3 regions of the Massilia haematophila genome follow, and region 2 is predicted to be linked to each of the others. Evidence: predicted binding sites of a transcription regulator. Region 2 holds the regulator's gene; each other region holds the start of a gene.
What was found. The regulator FNR, encoded in region 2, switches genes on or off when oxygen is low (the NO sensors DNR and NnrR bind a similar motif). The targets are predictions, from matches to a motif close to TTGATNNNNATCAA.
Positions count from the first base shown of each region.

Region 1 (5,298 bases), 1.2 Mb from region 2:
CACCGAGGTCGAGGTCACGCGCAGGTTCGACGTGCCGCGGCGGCTGCCGACCAGGTAGTTCACGCGGAACATGCGGGTCTGCATGGTCAGCGGACGGATCGTCACCCGGTTGCCCTCGATCTTGTAGTCGTAGCCGTACATCTCGCGGATCGCCTCCAGCGTCTCCTGCAGGGTCACGTCCTTCAGGTTGGCGCTGATGGTGCCGGACACCTCCGGATGCACCAGCATGTTGTAGCGCGTGCCGGCGACGATCGAGCGGAAGAACTGCTGGGCGGGGACGTTGTTGAAAGCGACGTTGAAGCGCTCCTCCAGCGCCGGCCTGGCCTTCGGCAGCTCCTGCGCCAGCTTTGCCGCCGGCGGCAGCAGCGCATCGGCCACGGCGTCGTTGGCCGGCGCGCCGTGACCTGCGGGCCCGCTGCTGGCGGCACTGGCGGTGGCGACTTCGCGCTTGATCTTGTCGTAGGTCGCATGGGGCGGCGTGCCCTGGCAGCCGGCGAGCAGTGCGGCGCCCGACAGGACGCTCGTTGAGAGTAGGTGTTTTCGCATCGTCATTGGTTCCCGTCAGTCCCTGCTTGCTCGCACGCTTGCGCTGCCAGACCGCGTGGGCGTGGGCGTCGGCGCGGCGTTGGGGTTCAGTTTCAGCACGCGCCGCTCGCGGCCGCGCACCAGCTCGACCTCGTTCGCGCTCATGCGCGTCACGCGCGCGCCCTTGTACAGTTCGCCCAGGCGCACGGTGTCGCCGTCGATCACGGCGACGTGGCGCCCGCCCGGTTCGCGCGCGATCAGGATCGATTGGAGTTGCGGGCCCGCAGCCGCGGCCGCGGCTGCGGGTGCGGCGGCCGAACCGCTCATCATCGATGCCGGCGGCCGGGTCGGGTCGCGCAGCGCCTGGGCCGCCGCCGGCAGCGCACAGGCGGCGATCAACAGGCCGACGTGGCACAGGACCATCGGGCGCAGGCGGTTCACAGCTTCATCCATTTGCGGTCCAGGCTGAGGGTGTAGAGCGTCAGGCTCAGGCGCGACGCCGGCCAGGTTTCGGCCGCGAGCTCGGCGCGGCCCCAGAACAGCTGGGTCGGCAGGCTTTCCAGCGCGGCCATGTAGTCGACCATGTCGAGGTAGTTGCCGCGCACCGTGATCTCGACGCCGTGGCGGTAGAGCAGCTCGGCAGGGCTGGACTCGGTGCCCGGCGCACCCGCCGGGGCCGCTGCACCCGGCGCCGGGGCGACGCTTTCTGCCATCGCGCGACGCCCCGCTTCCAGCACCGACTCGGCCGGCAGCGTGCGCACCGACACCAGGCTGAGGCGCCCGTTGGCGCGCAGGATGCTGTCGAGCAGCGGCGCCATGCGCTCGGGCGCGACCAGGCCATTCTGCATTGCGCGCAGCTGCAGGCTCAGCGCCTCGGTTTCCTTGCGCACCGCGGCCAGGCGTTCGCGCGCCGGCGCGTCCGGATCGCGCTGCGCCGCCTCGACGCGCGCGCGGATCTCGTTGTCGATGCCTTCGATGTTGTTGCTCTGCTGGCCGATCTGCGCCTTCAGCGCATCCTGCCGGCGCAGCTGGGGTCCGAGCGCGAAGAAGTGCAGCAGGAACACGATGGCGGCGGCGCTGGCCGCGAACACCATGATCCGTTCGCGCAGCGTCAAGGCGTCGATGCGCGCCGCGAATTTTATCCAGGCTTGTTTCATGGGCGCGGCGCCTCGCTGTTCGATTGCAGGCTGAATTCGATGAATGGTGACGAGGGCGGCTGCGCCGCTGCCGGCATGCCCGCAGCGCCTTCCTTCGCTCCTTCCGAGATCGAGAGGCTGCCGAAGCCCTTGCCTTGCAGGATGGGTTCGCGCGTCAGGCGCGTCAGGTAGCCCGGCACCGCGGCCGGATCGAGGGCGCGGCCGCGCACGCCGATCTCGCTGCCGGCGCCATTGATCGTGAGACCGGTCAGCCACAGGCCGTCGACATGCTGGCGCGCCAGCGCGCGGAAGTACTCGGCATAGCCACGGGTATTGCCCAGCTCTCCGCGCTGCAGCACGCCGGACACCTCGCGCAGGGCGCCGAGCTGGCGTTCGGCCTCCTGCACCTCGGCGGCGAGCAGCGGATCCTTCTGGCGCGGCGCGAACTCGGCCGTGACTGCCGCCAGCCGCGCCTCGCGCTGCTGGAGCTGGGCCGCGCCGGCGTCGGCCTGGCGCTGGAGCGCCGTCACGCGCACGTTGCCGTAGACCGCCATGGCGGCCACGCCCAGCGTCAGCACGCCGAGCGCCTGGGCCATCGTCTTGCTGGAGAATATCTTCTTCTGCTGCAGGAAGATCGGATTGAACAGGTTGATCTGCTGGCTCACAGCACCGTCTCCTCGTGGCGCAGGGCCGCACCGAGCGGCACCAGGAAGCGTTGCTGCAGGGCCTGGTCGGCCAGTTCCGGCGCGCGGCCGAAGTCGAACAGCGTGGCCAGGTCGAGCGTGTCGACCGGCATGTAGAGGTTGCTCGACAGGTAGTCCTCGAGCCCGGCGATGGTCGACGGCGCCAGCACCAGCTTGGCCACGCTGACGAAGGAATACTGGCGCTCGAAGTTGTCGAGCGAACGCTGCAGCTCGAGCGTGACGCGGTCGAAGCTGTGGTGCCGGCGTTCGAGGTCGGGGTCGAGCAGCTGCTCGGGCGCGATGTCGATGCGCCGCGCCAGGTACAGCTCGCCCTTGTAGGAGACGGTCAGCAGGCCGCCTTCGTCGCCGAAGGAGAGCATGGCCAGGCCGCGGCCCTCGGGCTCGATCATGGCCGCGATGTTCCGCTGCGCCATCTCGGGAATGTCGATCACCGACAGCTCGACCTTCGCGCCGGCGAACAGCTTCTGGCGCGCCTCGATGGTGCTGTTGCGCGCCGCGATCGCGAACATCGAGTGCTGGGCGCGCCCGGCCGCCGCGCTGTCGACCGGCAGGTCGAGCACGTCGATGGTGGCGTCGTCGATGTGAAAGTCGAGCATGTCCTTCAGGCGCCAGCGCACCGCCGTCTTCAGCTCGCTCGCCTCGACGTTGGGCGCGTCGACCGACAGGATCTGGTATTCGCCGCCGGCCAGGACCGTGCTGCAGCGGTAGGCGTTCGCATGCAGTTCGCGTCCCAGTTTCTCCAGCAGTTCCGGTCCAACCTTGCCCGGATAAAACACCGCCTGACGGACCTGGGGACGGATGTCGGGCGCGGTCTGCATGCTGACGGCGGCGATGCCGTCGCGCAGCAGGCTGATCGCCAGCCATCCTTCTCTTTTCTTGGCTCTTCTAAAAAAACGCATGCAGGTCCGGTTCGGTGGTGGTGCGGCTATCAGGTCTTTACGATAAAGGCTTGATTATATTCAAGTACGGCGTCAAAGCGAACAAAAAAAGTTGTCACTTTGCACGGCTGCTGGGCAGATTTTCCTTGCCGGCTCGTCAATAGACTTCGCGCAGGTAGATCAGCGGACTGCGCCCGGCGCCGAAGTGGACGCGGCCACGGGTGCTCGGGAGCCAGTCGCGCTCCTTGCCATCCTTGACCATCCCGGGCCGGCGCATACGGACCCAGACGCTGCCGCCGGCCCCTGCGCCCGGCGGCGCCAGCCGGAACACGCCGGCCCCGCCAGCCAGGGTGATGGCGTCGTTCGACGCCGCCCGCACCAGGGCGGTATTGCAGTTGTCCAGGCCGGTGTTGCCCACGGGCGCAGGCGCCAGGCCGGCGCGCACCAGGGCGCCGCCGCAGGAGCTGTAGACCGCGTCGAGCGGCATGAAAGCTTCGGCCGGCGCCTCGGCATGGTTGAGCCAGGCATTGCCGTTCCAGTACTGGGCCTGCAAACGCAGCGGGGTCGGCAGCGTGTTCACGCCCTGGGCGCCGGGGACGTTCAGGCGCCCGTTGACGATCATGATCCCGGCTTCCACCGAATCCTCGGGATTGGTGCGGCGCGAGCTGACTTCGACCGTGCCGCTGGCCAGGGTTTCGGTCGAACTGGCCCGTAGGTAGACGGCGGTCGGATCGGTGTAGCGCTTGCCTGCCAGGTCGTCGGGCCCATAGCCGACCGGCAGTTCGAACTCCGCCGTGCCGCGGATGAAGGCGTCGGCGCCCGCCCCGGGAGCGAGGGTCCCGGGCGCGAGGCTGCCCGCCGCCGCCGGCAGCGCAGCGCCGCCCTGCCCCGCGGCAGCCACCAGTTTCACCGCCTGACGCCATTTGCCCTTGAAATTCTTCAGCTCGTTGTCCTCGGCATTGTAGGCCTCGACCGTGACCTCGAAGGGCTGGCGCGAATAGGCGGCGCCGCTCAAGCCCGGGTCGCAGCGCATCGCATCGGCGCACCCGAACGGCGTGGTCTCGATGCTGGTCCGGTAGTAAGCCGGGAAGAAGCGGCCGACGTTCTGGCGCAGGCCGCCGATCTGCCTTCCGGTGGCGAGGTAGCTCGACAGCCCAGGCGTCAGGACGACGACGCCGACTTCGCTGTACTGCATTGTCACGCCGACACCGCCTACGGCGCTGGTGCGGGTCTGCGTCAGGGCGCCCGCCACCTGCTCCACGTTTTCCACGGGCGGCACGGACAACGCCACGGCGACCCCGTCCGGGTTGCCGGTTTCCCGGCCGAAGTTCGGGGCAAAGCTGCCGTCGAACAGCCTGGCACCGACCACGCCGTAGAACGCATTGCCGGCCGCCACGAAGCCGCCGCCGGCATAGTCGACCGCGCCGGGATTGGCCATGCCGCCCGCGCTGACGATGCTGCGGAATTCCAGCTGTTTGGGAACCGAGGTAAAGGTGACGGACGGCGAAACGTTGCCGTTCGCCAGCAGGTATAGTTGCACCGTGCCGACGTCGGCATAGACGAAGTTCGCGGCAACCGAGGCCTGGTTGGCCGGGAATTTCATCGACACCGCCGGCGACCAGGGGGTGCCGGCCGACGGCACGCTGCCGTTGCTCATGCAGAAGGGCAGCGTGGCGCCGGCATAGGTGGCCTTGACGGCACCCGTGGGCGGCGCCGACGCCGGGTCCTGGCAGGCCAGGCCGAACTGCATCGACACGGTCTTTTCCTCGGTGCCGCTGAGGGCCACCGTCATCTTGTCGCGCACGGCGGTCACGTAGATCGTCGCGGCGCTGCCGCCGTTCACGGTGGCGCTGTACGGCAGGCAGGCGCTCGACGGATACGCGACCTTCGGTGCGCAGGCGCGGTCGGTGAACACGTAGCCGGTGCCGGAGACGACCGGCGGGGCGAGCGCGGTCGCTTCGTCGCTGGCGGTGTCGTTGGCCTCGTTGTTGTCCGACGTGCCGTCGACCCTGGCGGTGTTGAGCATCTTGCCCGACTGGTCGATGCTGGCCGTGA
Region 1 covers NZ_JBHRVV010000001.1:965,952-971,249, reverse strand. Annotated here, with positions in the region: gene mshL (pilus (MSHA type) biogenesis protein MshL) at 1-546, opposite strand, end outside; gene ACFOPH_RS04460 (hypothetical protein) at 562-978, opposite strand; gene ACFOPH_RS04455 (hypothetical protein) at 963-1,682, opposite strand; gene ACFOPH_RS04450 (PilN domain-containing protein) at 1,679-2,326, opposite strand; gene ACFOPH_RS04445 (agglutinin biogenesis protein MshI) at 2,323-3,264, opposite strand; gene ACFOPH_RS04440 (DUF6701 domain-containing protein) at 3,401-5,298, opposite strand, start outside.
Region 1: ACFOPH_RS04445 (agglutinin biogenesis protein MshI) is a predicted target of FNR. The motif match lies at 3,315-3,328, and genes of this name have one in related genera.

Region 2 (5,298 bases):
CAGCTCGCCCTCGGTCTTCATGATCAGCCAGGTGCTGCCCAGCAGGGTGTAGGCGATGAGCACGCCGAAGCCGGCCAGGATCGGGAACGGCGCGATCCAGTCGAGCACGCCGCCGGCGTAGCTGCGCCCGGACACCGCGATCCCGTCCAGGAAGGCGCCGAGCGAGACGCCCTGGAAGAAGGCCGCCGTTACCGAGCCGCCGATGAAGGCCTTGTCCCACAGGTGACGTTCGTGCTCCTTGGCCTTGAAGCGGAACTCGAAGGCCACGCCGCGAAACACCAGGCCGACCAGCATGAAGATCAGCGGCAGATACAGGCCGGACAGGATGATCGAATAGGCCACCGGAAAGGCCGCCAGCAGCCCTTCCCCGCCCAGCACCAGCCAGGTCTCGTTGCCGTCCCAGACCGGGGCGACGGTGTTCATCATCGTGTCGCGGTCACGCTTTTGCTTGACGAAAGGGAACAGGATGCCGATGCCGAGATCGAAGCCGTCCAGCAGCACGTACATGAAGACGGCGAAGTAGATGATGACGGCCCAGATGACCGAGGTGTCGATGCCCATGGTTCAGCTCCTTTCCCCGTCGGCGGCGTCGCCCGCCCCCTCGGCCGTGCCCTCGTCGTCGTTGCCCACGTCGGCGGCCGAGAGCGGACGCATCGGCGTACGGTCCTCGCCCGGGCCGCCCTCGGGGGCGCGGTTCAGCGCGAAATGCTGCGGCCCTTTGCGCATCAGGCGCAGCACGTAGGCGGTGCCGGCGCCGAACACGAAGAAATAGGCGACCACGAAGATCGCCAGCGTCAGGGCCAGGGCCGGGGCGCCGTGCGGCGACACCGCGTCGGCCGTGCGCAGGACGCCGTACACCACCCAGGGCTGGCGCCCGACCTCGGTGGTCACCCAGCCGGCCAGGATGGCGACCAGCCCGGCCGGCCCCATCCACAGGGCCGCGCGCAGGAACAGGCGTTTGGTGAAGAGCTGCCCGCCGCGCCGCAGCAGCAGGCTCCACAGCCCGAGCGCGATCATCAGCAGGCCCAGCCCGACCATCAGGCGGAAGCTCCAGAACACGATCAGGGAATTCGGCCGCTCGTCCTTCGGGAAGTCCTTCAGGCCGGGGAACTGGCCGTCCCAGCTGTGGGTGAGGATGATGCTGCCCAGGCGCGGGATGCCGACGGCGTAGCGGGTTCGTTCGGCCTCCATGTCGGGTATGCCGAACAACAACAGCGGGATGGCTTCGCCCGGCTCGTTCTGCCAGTGCCCTTCCATCGCCGCCAGCTTGGCCGGCTGGTGCTCGGCGGTGTTCAGGCCGTGGAAGTCGCCGATGACGGCCTGGATCGGCGCGACGATGAGGAGCATCCACATCGCCATGGAGAGCATCTTGCGCACCGCCGGATTGTCGCGCCGGCGCAACAGCTGCCAGGCGCCGACCGCCCCCACGATCAGCGCCGTGGTGAGGTAGGCGGCGACCACCATGTGCATCAGGCGGAACGGGAACGAGGGGTTGAAGACGATCGCCAGCCAGTCGGCCGGCACCATGCGCCCGCCCTCGATGGCATAACCCTGGGGTGTCTGCATCCAGCTGTTGGCGGCCAGGATCCAGGTGGCCGAGATCAGGGTGCCGATCGCGACCATGCAGGTGGCGACGAAGTGCAGCTGGGGGCCGACGCGGTTCCAGCCGAACAGCATCACGCCCAGGAAGCCGGCCTCGAGGAAGAAGGCGGTCAGCACCTCGTAGGCCAGCACCGGCCCCATGATACTGCCGGCAAACTCGGACATATAGCTCCAGTTGGTGCCGATCTGGTAGGCCATCACGATGCCCGAGACCACGCCCATGCCGAACATGACGGCGAAGATCTTCAGCCAGAAGTGATAGAGGTCGACGTAGACCTGGCGCCTGGTGCGCAGCCAGGACATCTCGAGCACGGCCAGGTAGCTCGCCAGGCCGATGGTCACTGCGGGGAACAGGATGTGGAACGACATCGTGAAAGCGAACTGGATGCGTGCCAGATCCAACGCCGATAGGCCGAACATGAACCCTCCTCGTGATCTGCGGTGTCCAGAATCTAGCACGGCTTGGCAAGCGCACAATTGGCATCTTTCCCTGACCTTGACCCGCATGTGCACGCACAGCCCCGCGTCCATTGCGCCTGTTTATCAGGCTTTTCCAACTGGACAGCTTGCGGCAAAAGACTGGCCACGGCGCCGGACCGGACTATAATTCCCGTATTGACCGCGACTATTCGTAGACCGATGACCCAAGTCACCCCTCCCCCCGCTTCCTCCCCGATCAGCATCCAGGCGCTGAAGGCCAGCTGCAGCGCCTGCAGCATGCACCAGCTCTGCCTGCCGATGGGCCTGGAAAACGCGGACATCGAGCGGCTCGACAAGATCATCGGCCGGCGCCGGCGCCTGGAGCGCGACGAGCGCCTGTATGCCATGGGCGAACCCTTCCGCAGCCTGTACGCGGTGCGCTTCGGCCACTTCAAGACCTACCAGGTCAACGCGGCGGGCGAGCAGCAGATCACCGGTTTCCAGATGGCCGGCGAACTGCTGGGCATGGATGCGATCAGCGGCGACCGCCACCACTGCGACGCGGTTGCGCTGGAAAGCAGCGAGGTGTGCGAGATCCCGTTCTCGCGGCTGGAGGAACTGTTCGGCGAAGTGCCGGCCCTGCTGCGCCACTTCCACCGCATGATGAGCCAGGAGATCACGCGCGAACAGAACGTCATGCTCCTGCTGGGCAACATGCGCGCCGAGCAGCGCTTCGCGGTGTTCCTGGTGAACCTGTCGGCACGTTACGCCGCGCGCGGCTATTCCTCGACCAGTTTCGCCCTGCGCATGTCGCGCGAGGACATCGGCAATTACCTGGGCCTGACGATCGAAAGCGTCAGCCGCCTGCTGTCGCGCTTCAAGAAACAGGGCTGGATCGCGGTCGACAAGCGCGAGGTCACGCTGCTCGAACCGGCCCACCTGCGCGCGATCGCCGCCGGCACCGAGCAGTGCAGCCCGATGGCGTGACCGAGTCTAGAAAGTCACCTTGACCGATTGCGCGCTGCGCGTGGCCGGGCCGTGGTACACGGCTTCGATGTTGTTGCCGTCGGGATCGATCACGAAGGCGCCGTAGTAGCCCGGATGGTAGTTGCGCTCGCCGGGTGCACCATTGTCCTTGCCGCCGGCCCGCAATGCCGCTTCGTAGAAGGCGTCGACCATGGCGCGGTCGGCGGCCTGGAAGGCCAGGTGGTGGCGGCCGGTCAGCACGCCCTGCGCCGCCTCGCTGCCGGGCGTCGAGACGAAGAGCTCGTCGGCCCAGAAATAATCCTCGCCCTCGCCGCCCAGCGGCACGCCCAGTACCTCGAAGACCGCGTCGTAGAACCTGCGGGCTGCGGCCAGGTCGCGCACGACGAGCTGGAGGTGGTCGATCAGGCGTCCGCGGTGCAATTCCTGGGTTTCCATGCTGCGCTCCTTGTTGAGTGGTCGACGGAAGTGTCCAGATTAACGTAGGGTGGACACCTGTGTCCACGCCGTGTCATCGCACGCGGCCACGCGCGGTTCTTGTTGTCGAGGCGGCTGATCAGCCGCCCTACCGCGTGGACACAGGTGTCCACCCTACGCCCTTGCCGGCATCGTCATCCGGACGGAAGCAGTCGATCGGCCGACGGTTCGCGTGGGCACGGCGTGCCCAACCAACGATCGCGTCAGCGCTTACGCCTTCGCCTTTTCCTTCGCAATCCACTGGTCGACCAGCTGGCCCAGCACGTCCAGCGGCACCGAGCCGCTACTCAACACCATGTCGTGGAAGCCCGGCAGCGAGAACTTCTCGCCCAGCTCGGCCTTGGCCTTCTCGCGCAGTTCGACGATGCGCAGCATGCCGATCATGTAGGCGGTGGCCTGGCCCGGCCAGGCGACGTAGCGGTCGACTTCCTGGACGTTGATGCCGTAGTCGACCGCCTGCTGGCGCGTCCAGCCTTTGGTGTGCAGGCCGGTGTCGACCACCAGGCGGCGCGCGCGGAACAGCTCGGAGCCGAGCGCCCCCAAGAGGCCCGGGACGTCGCCTTCGTACCAGCCCTGCTCCACCGCCAGGCGCTCGGTGTACAGCGCCCAGCCTTCGCTGTGCGCGCTGCCGCCGCTGAAGATGCGCTGGCTGCGGAATTTCGGGATGCCCTTCAGTTCCTGCTGGATCGCCAGCTGGAAATGGTGGCCCGGCACCGCTTCGTGGTAGGACAGGCTGCGCATGCGGATCATGTCGAAGGTCGGCCCGCGCAGGGGGACCCAGAACACGCCGGGACGGCTGCCGTCCGGCGCCGGCAGGCTGTAGTGGGCGGCGGCCGAGGCTTCGGTCAGCGGCGGCTCGCGCAGCACCTCGACGGGCGCGCGCGGCTTCAGGTTGAACAGCGAGGCGCTGCGGCGCTCTGCATCCTTCACCATCTCGGCATACTGCGCCAGGATGGCGAGACGAGGATCGCCCTCGCCCTTCGGCTGGAAGGTGGCGTCGAGCGCCTTCATGCGCGCCTCGATGCTGCCCTCATTGAAGCCGAGCGCGCGCAGGTGCTTGTCCATCTCGCCTTCGATGCGTGCCACTTCGCGCAGGCCGATGGCGTGGATCTGCTCGGCCGTCAGGTTGGTGCTGGTGTAGTTCGCCAGCGCGCGGTTGTAGGCGGCCAGGCCGTCCGGCAGGCGCGAAATACCGGCGGCGTCGTTCGTCTTCGGATGCAGCTCGGCCATGAAGGCTTGCACGCGGCTGTAGGCCGGGCGGATCTTGTCCTCGACAATGCGGGTCGCGCGCGCGATCGCCGCGCTGCGCGCTTCCGGCGCCAGGTCCTGCAGCGCCGCGGTGCGCTGTTCGAGCGAAGTCACCAGCACGTTCTGGGCGGCGGCCGGCTTCAGGAAAGTGTCGACCTGGTACTGGGCGCGCTCGAGGATGAAGCGCGGCGGGATCATTTTCCTGGCGGTGGCCGCGCGGGCGCGCGCCAGGGCCTCGTCCATGCGCGTGCCGACCTGCTCCAGGCGCGCCAGGTAGCTGTCGACGTCTGAAGCGCGGCGCATCGGGTGGGTCTGGGTCATGAAGTTGACCAGGCTGACCTGGGCGCCGCTGAACTGCTGGAACACGAAGCCGTGGTCCTCGAAGGGTTCGTTGGCGACCGTGTTCGACAGCGACCAGCGCATCACCGCCGCCGAAATGCGCTGGGTCTCGTCCAGCGGACCGGCCAGCCACTTGTCGAGGCGCGCGATGCCTTCCTTTGCCTTGGCGATCATCTTCTTGCGCTGGGCCGGGGTCTGCGGCGTGAGCTGGCGGTCCAGGGCATCCTG
Region 2 covers NZ_JBHRVV010000001.1:2,172,702-2,177,999, forward strand. Annotated here, with positions in the region: gene cydB (cytochrome d ubiquinol oxidase subunit II) at 1-561, opposite strand, end outside; gene ACFOPH_RS09635 (cytochrome ubiquinol oxidase subunit I) at 565-2,022, opposite strand; gene fnr (fumarate/nitrate reduction transcriptional regulator Fnr) at 2,242-3,009, shown strand; gene ACFOPH_RS09645 (VOC family protein) at 3,016-3,444, opposite strand; gene ACFOPH_RS09650 (DUF885 domain-containing protein) at 3,694-5,298, opposite strand, start outside.

Region 3 (5,298 bases), 520 kb from region 2:
GCAGCACGGCGGCCTGGTTGGCGGCCTGCACCGATTCGCCGGCCACTTCCAGCAGCGCGTCGAGCTTGACCGCGTCGATGCGGATGCTCTCGTCCTTGGCCGGGGCGGCGGCGGCGCGCGCTTCGGCCACCTTGTTGTCCTGGCGGCGCTCGATGCCGTCCCAGCCCGGCTTGGCGCCGGCTGCGGCAGGGGCGGCGGCAGGCGCGGCTTCCGCTTGCGCGGCCGGGGCCGGCGCGGCAGGCGCCGATGCGTCGGCGCCGATCGCGTTCGCGGCCGGCACCACGGCGTTGTACATCGCGGTCCAGTCGAGGCCGTCCTCGCCCGCCGCGGCGGCGGCAGGTGCCGGCATGGCGGCCGGCACAGGCTCGGCTGCAAACGCGACTGCAGGCGCAGGTTCGGCAGGGGCAACCTGGGCTGCCGGCGCGGCCTCGGCCTTGCCTTCGATCGCGTCCATCAGGATGCGTTCCAGGTCCTGGGGCATCGAGGCCAGCTGTTCCGGCGCGGTGCCGTTGTTCAGGTCGCCCAGCTGGTCGGCCACGAAACCCGAGGCCTGCAGCGCCGCCTCGATCGCCAGCGGCGTCACGGGAGCGGCGCCGGTGCGCAGCGCGTCGAACAGGTTTTCGGTCAAATGGCAGGCCGCGACCAGGGCCGGCAGGCCCATGAAGCCGGCGCCGCCCTTGATCGTGTGGAAGGAGCGGAACACCGCGTTCAGCGTTTCCTTGTTTTCGGGGTCGCGTTCGAGGCGCAGCAGATGCTCTTCAACATTGACTGCCAGATCCATCGCCTCGACGACGAAATCCTTGAGCATATCGTCCATTAGAATCCCAGCTCGGCAAGAAGGTCGTCGACATTGTCCTGGTCCAGCGCCACTTCCGGCACGGACGGGCCCTGCATCAGCGGCGCCGGTGCGGCTTCCTTCTCGGCCAGCTTGGCACGGGTTTCCGGCGGCGCGTTGTCGCGCAGCAGCTGGGCCAGCTCGTTCTCGACGGTCTTGGTGATCGCGACCACTTTCTTGATCAGCTGGCCGGTGATGTCCTGGAAGTCCTGGGCCATCATGATCTCGAGCAGGCGCGCCTTTTCGGCTTCGGTCGCTTCCGAGACGGCTTGCGCGAACTGGCGCGAGTCGCCGGCCAGGGCCTTGAACTGCTCCAGGCTAAGCTTGCCCGAGAACAGGTCGTCCCAGCGCGTTTCCATGTCCTGGGCCTGCTTCGACAGCTTGTCCTGGGCCGGCATGCCGTCGTCCAGGGTGTTGAGCACCTTGTTGGCGGCCTGTTCGGTCAGCGTGGCGACGTATTCCAGGCGGTCCTGGGCGTCGACGATCTGCGACGAGGCTTCGGTCAGCGCGCGGTCGTAGCCCAGCTCGCGCAGCGAGTCGTGCAACAGGCGCACGATGCCGCCCAGGCGTTCGTACATGTTCTTGTCGCCCTCGCCTTCGGCGGAAGGTACGGCGCTAAGCGCCACATCGGTTGCCGGGGCGGCGGCCGATGCGGCGGCGGGGGCGGCGCTTTGGCCTGCGGCCACCTGCTCGAACAGCGCTTCCAGGTCGTCCTCGTCGGCGCTGGCGGCTGCCGGGGCAGGCGCGGCGGGAGCCGGCGCGGCACTGGCACGCTGGGCCGCCACTTCCTCGAAAAGTGCGTCGAAATCGTCAGCGGCGTCGGTCATAATCCCTGCTTCTCCATAATATAAATGTCGCGGTCTGCGTGCTTTGGTCCGATGGGTAATGCGGACTTTCGCGCGCGTGAACCACCTCGCTGAAAGCCCAAATAGTAGTTGGCGAGTGTAGCAGCGCAGTTGCCGTAGGTAAATGTCGGAGATCGCGTTACAACAAAATGGACAAGGAAACTTAATTCCGCGACAATAAAACCGGGCGGTTACTGAATCTTTTCACAAGCCAGGTGTTGTTTTTGTGGTCGTGCCGATTGTGCGCCGTTTTCCCGGGGGCTCTTGCTCAAGCGAGCTCATGTTTGACCAAAATCAACTGGTTGCGCTATCACAATCAAACGACCGCGTACTAGGCGCCACAATAGGTGCCTCAGGGAGGGCTCATCATGTACCGGAAAATTCTGATCACCACCGACGGTTCGGCCGTGTCGCAACACACGGCCTGCGCCGGCGTCAAGTTCGCGCAGCAAATGGGCGCCGAAGTGCTGGCCCTGTTCGTCGCGCCGGAGTACCAATATCCCGTTTACGTCGAGATCATTCCACCCTCCTACCCGAGCGAGGAGGAATACGTGGCGCAAATGAAGCGCATGGGCGAGGACTACATGGGCCGCATCATGCGATCCTGCGCCGCCGCCAGCCTGCAGCACAGCTGCATGACGGCGTTTTCCGACGCTACCGCCCTGAAGATCGTCGAGGTCGCCGAGCAGCAGGGCTGCGACCTGATCTTCATGGGTTCGCACGGGCGCAGCGGCTGGGGCCAGCTCCTGCTCGGCAGCGTGACCAACAAGGTGCTGTCGCAAACGACCAAGCCGGTGCTGGTGCACCGCCTGATCAGCGAACCGGCCGCCAGCTGAAGCGGCGCGTGGTTAAATCGAAGAGACGGCCGCGGCATGCCGCGGCCCAAGGGGGGAAGCAACATGATAAGAATCGTCATCGCAGATGATCACACCATCATGCGCGAGGGGCTCAAGCGCATCCTCGACGGCGCGCTCGACGTCGAGATCGTCGGCGAGGCCACCAACGGTTTCGAGGTGCTGTCGCTGGTGCGCCAGGGCGGCTTCGACCTGCTCCTGCTCGACCTGTCGATGCCGGGACGCAGCGGCGTCGACCTGATCCGCCAGGTGCGCAGCGAAGCGCCGAAGCTGGCGATCCTGATCCTCACCATGCACGAGGAAGAACAATACGCGGTGCGCGCGATCCGCGCCGGGGCCCAGGGCTACCTGACCAAGGAAAGCGCGGGCACCCAGCTGGTCGGCGCCATCCGCAAGGTCGCCTCCGGCCGGCCCTACATCAGCACCGAGGTCGCCGAACAGCTGGCGCTGAACATCATGGCGCCGAACGAACAACTGTTGCACAAACAACTCTCGGACCGCGAGTTCGAGGTATTTTCGCTGCTGGTGGGGGGGCAAGTCGATCACCGAGATCGCCAACAACCTGCACCTGTCGGTGAAGACGGTCAGCACCCACAAGACGCGGATCATGCAGAAGATGGGCATGACCTCGCTGTCGGAAATGGTGCAGTATGCGGTGGCGCACCGCCTGTTGGCGCCCATGAAAGCCTAGTACAGCGGCCCGGGCAAGAAGCGCCGGGTCAACACAATTTGACACCGTCCAGTCGCATTCGTGCCACCGGCGCCACACGCAGCTTGCGCAAAGCGGTATCCTGCCCGGTATCTCCTTCCCCGCCCTTCCCTCGGTAGTACGCATTTTCGGTAAGAATATTCCTACAGTCCTACCAACCCTCCTACCTACACATTCAGCCATTGCTGATACCCCTGCCGAACTCGTGTTGGCATACTGAATCCAGCGTTTCGACTTGCTTGCGATCTACTTTCCCACCGTAAGCCAAGCCTGCCGCTTTTCTGGATTCCTATTGAAGCACCGGCAAGGCCCGCATGGCCAAGCCCGAAAGTTTTCTTCACTGGAGATGAGCATGCAGTCCCAGCCAACGACAGATCAACGCAGTGCCAGCACGTCGACCATGCATTCCGCCCCGATGGAAGCCGGGCGCCAACGACAAGGCCGGCTGTGGTCCAACCTGAAGGAGGTCTGCGACCTGCTCCATATTCAGGCCGCCGTCTCGGTCAACTCCGAAGAGTTGCTGTTCCAGCACGTACAGTTCAAGACCGGCCAGCGCGTCCACACCATCGGCCAGGCCTTCGACACCCTGTACATCGTCAACTCCGGCTTCCTGAAAACCGTCCTCATCGACGAGTTCGGCAACGAGCAGGTCCTGAGCTTCCCGATGAAGGGCGACATGCTCGGCGTCGACGGCATCCACACCCGCCACTATGCTTCGGAAGCGGTGGCGCTGTCGGACTGCGACCTGATCCTGCTGCCGTTCAAGAAGCTGACCGCACTCGGCCGGGTGCACATGGAGCTGGAAAACCTGATGTACGGCGTGATGAGCCGCGAACTGGTGCGCGAACAGGCCATGATCGGCATGCTCGGCGCGCTGTCGGCCGAAGCCCGGGTGGCGCGCTTCCTGGTGTCGCTGGCCGACCGCTTCGCGGCAATGGGTTACTCGAGCAAGCTGTTCAACCTGCGCATGACGCGCCACGAGATCGGCAGCTACCTCGGCCTGACCCTGGAGACCGTGAGCCGCACCTTGTCGGCCTTTAACGAAATCGGCCTGATCACCGTCGACCAGCGCACCATCGGCATCAAGGACGCCGAGGCCCTCAAGACCCTGCGCCGCCTGCCGCCCTCGCGTTCGCGCACCAAGCAGGCCGGCGCCAAGCAGAAGGCCGAACTCGACGCCGCCGGCGACGACCAGATCCTGGCCACGGCTTGAGCGGCCCGCATCGCCGGGACAGGCCCGGCCGATGGGCGGCTCCGGAAGTTCGCGGTTTCGCAAGGAGACCGTGAACCTCCGGGGCTGTTTTTTTTGTTACTGGCGCTTGCGCGGTTTTACTGGTCGCGCGAGAGCACGCCGTCGTTCACGCGCACGGCCTCGCCGACACGGAAGCCCGGATCGTTGTCGTACTGCAGGGTCTGGGTAGCGCCGTTGCCTGCATAGCGCACCACCACTTCGTAGCGATCCTTCGCGCGGGCATTGCGTTCGACGCTGCGCCCCACCATCGCGCCGCCAACGGCGCCGGCCACCGTGGCCGCGGTGCGGCCGCTGCCGCTGCCGACCTGGTTGCCCAGCAAACCGCCGACCACGGCGCCGCCGGCCGTGCCCAGCATGCTGCTCTCCCCTTCGGCCCGGACCACGTTCACCGATTCGACCGTCGCGCAATTGGTACAGTAGCGCGCCGTTCTCGGCGCCGTGGTCGTGCGCTGGGCCGTCAGCTCGCGCCGCGCAACCGGCGGCGCGCCGTTGCGCACCAGGGTTTCGCGCAGCGTCTCGCTGGCGAAGCGGGTGCCCAGGCGCAGGTCGGCGCTGGTCCTGCTGTCGTTCCTGATGCGGTCGTGGGCGCCGACGGTATAGGTGCCGACGTACTGGCCGGGATCGGTCTCGGTCAGGTGCAGGTTGCGCGTTGCGCCGTCGATCTTGACGGTCGCGTTGCCGCCGGGCGTGCCGTACAGGTCGAAGTGCAGCTCGACGCCGGGCGCGATGCGCGGCACCTCCTCGACGTTGAAGCCGCGGATCACCGGCGTGGCCAGGCTGTCGCGCGCGTCGTATCTTGCCTG
Region 3 covers NZ_JBHRVV010000001.1:2,693,524-2,698,821, forward strand. Annotated here, with positions in the region: gene ACFOPH_RS12005 (chemotaxis protein CheA) at 1-817, opposite strand, end outside; gene ACFOPH_RS12010 (protein phosphatase CheZ) at 817-1,662, opposite strand; gene ACFOPH_RS12015 (universal stress protein) at 2,049-2,516, shown strand; partial or broken gene ACFOPH_RS12020 (response regulator) at 2,580-3,225, shown strand; gene ACFOPH_RS12025 (Crp/Fnr family transcriptional regulator) at 3,659-4,456, shown strand; gene ACFOPH_RS12030 (outer membrane lipoprotein) at 4,573-5,298, opposite strand, start outside.
Region 3: ACFOPH_RS12015 (universal stress protein) is a predicted target of FNR. The motif match lies at 1,965-1,978, and genes of this name have one in related genera.